Regions from separate parts of the Paenibacillus sp. 01L418 genome, predicted to be linked through region 3. Evidence: predicted binding sites of a transcription regulator. Region 3 holds the regulator's gene; each other region holds the start of a gene.
The links. The regulator Rex, encoded in region 3, represses fermentation and respiration genes when NADH is low (regulators of the CRP and FNR family bind a similar motif). The targets are predictions, from matches to a motif close to TTGTGAAATATTTCACAA.

Region 1 (2,273 bases), on a different contig from region 3:
TCGCCGCGGCAGTTGCAACGGAGTATGCGATACAAGCTGGGTTAGGCAGTGCTTCACCGTGGATTGGATTTATAGCTGCAGCTATTTATGGTACGTTATTTGCTTTATTGCATGCGATATCAACGATCACGTTCCGTGCGGATCAAACCGTCGTCGGTGTCGTTATTAACATTCTATCGCTTGGCTTAGCGCTTTACCTAACCAAAAGCATTTATGATGGATCAGGTCAAACGCCGCTTTTGGCTAATGTGTTCCACAAAGTGAAAATACCTTATTTATCTGATATTCCGTTGCTCGGGAAAGCTATTTTCACCGCGTATCCGACGACGTATATTGTCCTAGCTATCGCAGTAATCAGTTATTTCGTCTTGTTCCATACGCCATTTGGCTTGCGTCTGCGTGCGGTGGGCGAACATCCGAGCTCTGCGGATACCGTTGGTATTAGCGTAACGAAATACCGTTATATCGGCGTATTGCTCAGCGGCGCGCTTGCAGGCCTTGGCGGTGCGACAATTACGTTGACGACGACTAGCAGCTTTGCGCATAATACGATTTCTGGGCAAGGATTTATTGCGCTCGCAGCACTGATTTTCGYCAAATGGAATCCGCTTGGCGTTGTAGGAGCAGCAATGTTCTTCGGTCTAGCTCAGGCGCTTAGAAGCTTTGCACAGCGCTTTGAATTCTCGCAGCATATTCCAGTTGAATTTTTCTACATGCTGCCGTACGTTTTGACATTGATCGTTTTGGCAGGAGCTGTTGGTCGTTCAAATGCGCCCTCAGCACTTGGTCAACCTTACGATCCAGCAAAAAGATAATTCAATATGGTCTCTCTCCATCGCGGAGAGAGACTTTTTTTATTTCGTTGCTAATACAAGTGATGACGGAGGTCGCGATTATATAGTAAAAAAGGTTCATTTACGAAGAATGTGAGTGAGATACAGCGATCAAAATAATTTATTTTAAATTGCTGCCTTAAAAAGGCCTTTAACGCATTGACAGTAGCATCTACCGCGTGTAAATTAAAACTTAATCAAATGAATTTATCCCTTTTGGTTTAAACTATAGGTAAGCGACTTTCTAAGTTTGTGCATCAATTCACAAAGTTCAGCTTGCCGTATAACGGAATGGGTTATCGCCCATCCCTCATAAGAGGAGAGGATCTACTGTGGAAGCACTGGCACTGGAACGCAAGGCGGAGCAAAACCGAGAGCTGCGTGAACGGTTGTTACAGTTGAAGAAAGAACGGAATGCTATCATTTTAGCTCATTATTATCAACGTGATGAAATTCAAGAGGTAGCTGATTTCCGTGGAGATTCCTTCCTGCTTGCGCAGAAGGCTGCACAAACGGATGCTGAAGTTATTGTTTTTTGCGGCGTTCACTTTATGGGTGAGAGCGCAAAAATTTTGGCTCCTAATAAAACCGTTATCATTCCCGACGAGCGTGCGGGCTGTCCGATGGCCGACATGGTAAGTGTTGATGGCTTGCGTAAGCTGAAAGCGCAGCACCCGAATGCAAAGGTCGTTACTTACATTAACTCGTCTGCTGAGATCAAAGCGGAGACTGATATTTGCTGCACATCGGCAAATGCGGTTAAAGTTGTCAATTCGGTTGAAGGCGACGAGATCATCTGGGTACCAGATAAGAACCTAGGCCACTATGTGCAGCAGAATACCGATAAGAAAATGATTATCTGGGAAGGTTACTGCAATACGCACGATATGCTGACGGTTAAAGACGTAGAAGAAATGAAAGCGAAATATCCTAATGCGCAATTCGTTGTGCATCCGGAATGTCGTCCTGAAGTCGTTGAGCTAGGCGACTTTGTAGGCAGTACAACCGCTATTATTAAATATTGTAAAGAATCAGATTGCCAAGAATTTATCGTGGGAACAGAAGATGGCACTGGCTATCAGCTTCGTTTAGACAGCCCAGGTAAAACTTTTCYTTTTGCATCTAAATATTTGGTGTGCCCTAACATGAAAGTAAATAATTTGAAGAAACTAGTGAAATGCTTGGAAACGATGCAGCCTCAAATCTACGTACCGCCACATGTTGCAGATCAAGCCCGTTTATCCTTGGAGCGCATGCTACTCGTGAAGTAGTATGCGCTGCTTCTACGCTTGGAGGAGCCAATGATGATTCCTAGATATTTAGTCGATGTGCAGTTAAGTGAGCTGCCTGTTATAGAAAAAGATGTGATTGTAATTGGGGCCGGCATTGCCGGTCTTTTTACCGCTATACGAGCAAGTGAAAACAATTCTGTCCTCATGA
Region 2 (2,273 bases), on a different contig from region 3:
CGCCAGTCAAGCCGCCGCCGCCAACAACGATTGTTGCGTCAGCTTTGTTGCCTGATTTTTTGTAAGCGTCAAGACGATCTTCAACATGCTTGCGGATTTTGTTAGCATCAGCAACGGATTTAAGAACAAGGCTGTTCTCTTCCAATCCTGGAATGCCGAAGTAGTTCGTTTCACTTCCAAGTGCTACAACAAGAGTGTCGTACTTTTGCACTTGTCCGCTTTCAAGAACCACTTGCTTCTCGTTAGGTTTAATTTCTTTAACCGAGTCAACGATGATGTTAACTTGTTTGTCGCCTAGAAGCTTGCTAAGCGGTAGAGCAACTGCTTGCTCAGCAATTGTGTCTCCAGCAAGTCTGTGCAGCTCAGTAATGATTTGGTGAGTTGGAAAACGGTTTACGATTGTGATGCTAGCTTCTGCTGCAGTCAAGTGTTGTCGTGCTGTTAGAGCAGTAAGAAGACCGCCATAACCGCCACCAAGAATTAGTATTTGCTTCGACATGTTCATCCTCCGTTCGTTCTATACGTATTCGGTGTATTATACTTTATCGTTTTTGCGTTCAGACAAAACACTAAGGAAAGCTTGCGCGAAACGAAGCGTTTTTTGAACTTCCGGATCTTTAAGCATTTTCAACATAGCGAATAGGCCAACAGAAGAGTTAGCCGCTTCTTGCGAGCGCTCGCCAGCTTCAATAGCTGCTGTTGCGATACCTTTTGCTTTCTCTTGAACCGGTTTAACGAATTCACCGATACCTTGAGCGAAATCGTTGATCAACACTTTGTCTGTAGCGATGTTTTGTGCAAAATCATAAGCTTTGGTCATTAGAGTAACCATTTCAGCTAATTTCGGCAGGCTGTCCACGAGTACAGTTAGAGACTCTTGAACCTCCGGCTTCATCAATTGATCAAGTACATCCAACGTTTGTTTTTCTTCGACGAGGCTAGCTGCAACCTCTTGTCCAGCAGATGGTTGTGACATAATAGAATGTCCTCCTTTACGTAAATTTGAAAGTAAGTTGTAGTCTCAATTGTGTCAGCCGCTAAAGTTAAAAATGCATCCTGAAAGTTTGTTACACTTTTCACATAGTTAATCGAAAAATGTTTATGTGTACGTAACAGTCTTATTTCTGCATGAGGCAGAAGGATGTGAATGCGCGTATGACGTAATCGGATTAAACCCTTTGTTTCTATTCTACATCGTTTTCACCAAAAGTTAAAAAGAAATTTATTGCTTTCGGTAAAAAGATTTGGAATATTGCTGACATGAAGCGCAATTCAGTTATGATAATAAAAAACAATGATTAAAAACATACATAAAGGAGTTCTAATATGCAGCCCTATACGCAAAGAGTTGTATCCATCATTAAGGCGATTCCGGAAGGCACCGTAATGACGTATGGTCAAGTCGCAGAACTGGCTGGCAATCGCAGGGGGGCAAGGCAGGTTGTCCGAGTTCTGCATTCGATGAGCGGCATTTATAATCTTCCCTGGCACAGAGTTGTTAATGCAAAAGGGGAGATATCGATTCAAGAGGAGGAAGCTCGTTACATGCAGATCTTTTATTTAAAAGAGGAAGGTGTTGCAGCGAGCGAGGACGGGCGAATTGATTTGGAAAAATACCGCTACAATCCGGAAAGAGAAGAAGAAAGATGACCTTGCCCGGATGAAAATTATGCTTCTTCGCGGTTAAGCGGCTGCGATTAACTTTTTCTAATGAGGCCCCATTTGAAACCCCGTATCCGAACCTTTATTATGGTATAGACCATTCGGAAGGGAGAGAAAGAACATGACAACAGAAATTACACCGGGAAACGTTAGAAACTTCACAGTTTCCACCGAAATCTTTTATAACCAAAGCTTGGATATTTATTCGCAAATGATTTATATCGTACTCAGCTCAAGCACGGCGGATTCCGCATCGCTCACCTTAGACGAGGTTGCCAAAAAAGGCCGTATGACGACAAAACTTGCAATAAAAGCGATGCAAGCCTTAGTTGACGAGCAGCTAATCCCACATAAATTGTTCCGTAAAATGATCGGTGAATTCCAGGATGATCGCTTATCTTGGGCAGCCAAAGGGCTGCTCACGTATTGCAAGGAGCATAAAAACATTACATTGCCTGAGCTCTTAGCACTATCAGATCAATCTGGCGAGGATGAGGTCAGCATTCGGAAGGCATTAATGGAGCTGGAGAGAAACGGTTATTTAGAGGAATTTACGGAATTGAACAAATTGATGCACGGATAGTCGAAAGAATATGCAAAAAAGCCATCAA
Region 3 (2,273 bases):
TGGTTATGCGTCCATCGGCTTTCCCGTTCCAATCACGGGCAAAAGCAATTGCCTCAGCAAGCTTAGCTTCCTGTACATCTGGTGGACATAGTCCGATAACGCCTCTTGTCAAAACACCGCGGATACCGCTTTGCTCAACCATTTGAGCAACTTGATCCATGCGATCATACATATCAACAAAAGCTGTTGTACCTGATTTCAGCATTTCTACGATCGCTAGAGAACTTCCTGCACGTGTATCTTGATCAACATATTTGCCTTCCATTGGCCACATTTTCTGTTCCAGCCAAACCTGCAAATTCTGATCATCGGAATATCCGCGAAGCAAGCTCATCGCCGCATGTCCGTGAGTATTAATAAGTCCTGGCATAAAAGCCAGCTTGCTGCCGTCTATTTTTTGCACCGTTTCAGAAAGCTGTTCAGGAACAGCCGTACCTATATAACTAATCCGATCATCGGATACAACCATATGTCCTCTAAATGATGGATTTTCGTCATCCATCGTTATAAACAAACCATTTTCAATCCAAATCTGACTCATCCTGCGTCTCTCCCTCTTTGGCTAAATAATAGGCTAAGCTAAGCAATTCCCTTGTGAAATCAGCATTATGTATTCGCATTTCATCCGGTACTCGTAGAATAGCAGGGGCAAAATTCAATATTCCTTCTATGCCTGCTTCGACAAATTGATTAGCTACATTTTGTGCTTCAAATGCTGGAACGGTAATGATGCCGATCCGAATATTTTGCTCTGCAACCGTTGCAGCAAGCTCGCTCATCGGCATTACAATCAAATTATTAATGCTCGTTCCAATTTTGCTCGGATGTACATCGAACACGGCGGTAATCTGCATATTATCCTTGGAGTATTTATTGTAATTGCATAAGGCATGACCTAGATTGCCGGCTCCAACCAACGCAACCTTTATCGTCTGATCAACCTTCAAAATTTGACGTATCTTCTCAATTAAATATACAACATCGTAGCCTACGCCCTTCCGTCCAAACTCTCCGAAATAAGCGAGATCTTTACGAATTTGAGCAGGATTTAAATCAAGCTTTGTGCCTAAATCCTGCGAAGAAATGGTCTGAATCTCACGATTAAGCATTTCATTTAGTACTTGCAAATAAACGGGAAGCCTTCTGACGACAGCCTCCGATATTTTCGTTTGCTTCATCGTTTTTCCTCCTCTTCGCTAGACACAGCTTGATTTTCCTGCGGCAATGCTGCATTTTCATCCGTTAACCATTCTCTCATTCGCACGACCATTTGATCCATATGCATCGTTTCGATTTTTGGTCCTGGCAGTGAATATAAGAAGTGTTTACCGTAGTAAGTGTCGATTATTCTAGTATCATATATGATTACGATCCCTTTGTCTTGTGAAGTCCTTACTAGACGCCCAAAGCCTTGTTTAAAGCGAATGACGGCTTGGGGAATCGACAATTTCATAAAAGGATTTTGTTTCTGCCGCTGCAGCATCTCAGCTTTTGCTTCCACTAAGGGATGGTTAGGCGGTTGGAATGGCAAACGAACGATGGCAAGGCAAATCAGAGCTTCTCCGGGTATATCTACACCTTCCCAGAAGCTGCTCGTGCCAAGTAAAACGGACTCTGGCGTTTGACGGAAACGTCTTGTAAGCTTCGTGCGATTGCCGCTGTCTATTCCTTGTCCTAGTACTTGAATTCCTGCAACGCTTAAAAGCTCTTTAAGCGGCTCGTAGACCTGCCTCAGCATGCGATAGGACGTGAACAGCACTAGCATTCTGCCCTTCGTTTCCTTTGCAGCATCAGAAAGCGATTTTACAAGCATATCCAAATAGGTGTCATCTACAGCTGCTCCCTTGAGTACTGGGAAGTTGCGTGGAATGACAACTAATGCCTGCTCCCGGTAATTAAACGGAGAAGGCAATTGAACGGTTTTAAGCCTGCCCTGCTGTTCATATCCAGTTAACCCAAGCTGCTCCTCCGCGTATTGAAAAGATTTTTGCACAGATAACGTTGCAGAGGTTAATACGATACTTTCTTTGACATCAAAAAAATATTTTTGCAGCTGAGCGCTTACATCTACTGGCACACCGTATAGCTGCACAGATCTGTAGCGGTATACGCTGCTTGCTTCAATCCAAAACACAGAGTCCACAAGCTCTAAGGTGATAAACGTTCTAAGCTCATCCTTAAGTCGAGACAAATCACGTACCGCGCCATTTAAATCCGTTATTATCGCTTGAACACCGGAATCGTCAACACGGTCTTTAATATCGGTAACCATT

Region 1: a site for Rex is predicted at 1,084-1,101, ahead of nadA (quinolinate synthase NadA). Genes of this name have one in related genera too.
Region 2: a site for Rex is predicted at 1,065-1,082, ahead of AC1DSE_RS02915 (DUF1641 domain-containing protein). Genes of this name have one in related genera too.

The regions. Positions count from the first base shown of each region.
Region 1 is NZ_JBFTSN010000037.1:945-3,217, reverse strand. It holds gene AC1DSE_RS07850 (ABC transporter permease) at 1-815, shown strand, start outside; gene nadA (quinolinate synthase NadA) at 1,166-2,104, shown strand; partial or broken gene AC1DSE_RS07840 (L-aspartate oxidase) at 2,138-2,273, shown strand, end outside.
Region 2 is NZ_JBFTSN010000010.1:44,385-46,657, reverse strand. It holds gene AC1DSE_RS02920 (NAD(P)/FAD-dependent oxidoreductase) at 1-499, opposite strand, end outside; gene AC1DSE_RS02915 (DUF1641 domain-containing protein) at 536-976, opposite strand; gene AC1DSE_RS02910 (MGMT family protein) at 1,327-1,650, shown strand; gene AC1DSE_RS02905 (hypothetical protein) at 1,784-2,245, shown strand.
Region 3 is NZ_JBFTSN010000244.1:4,215-6,487, reverse strand. It holds gene AC1DSE_RS23165 (amidohydrolase) at 1-541, opposite strand, end outside; gene AC1DSE_RS23160 (redox-sensing transcriptional repressor Rex) at 522-1,178, opposite strand; gene dinG (ATP-dependent DNA helicase DinG) at 1,175-2,273, opposite strand, start outside.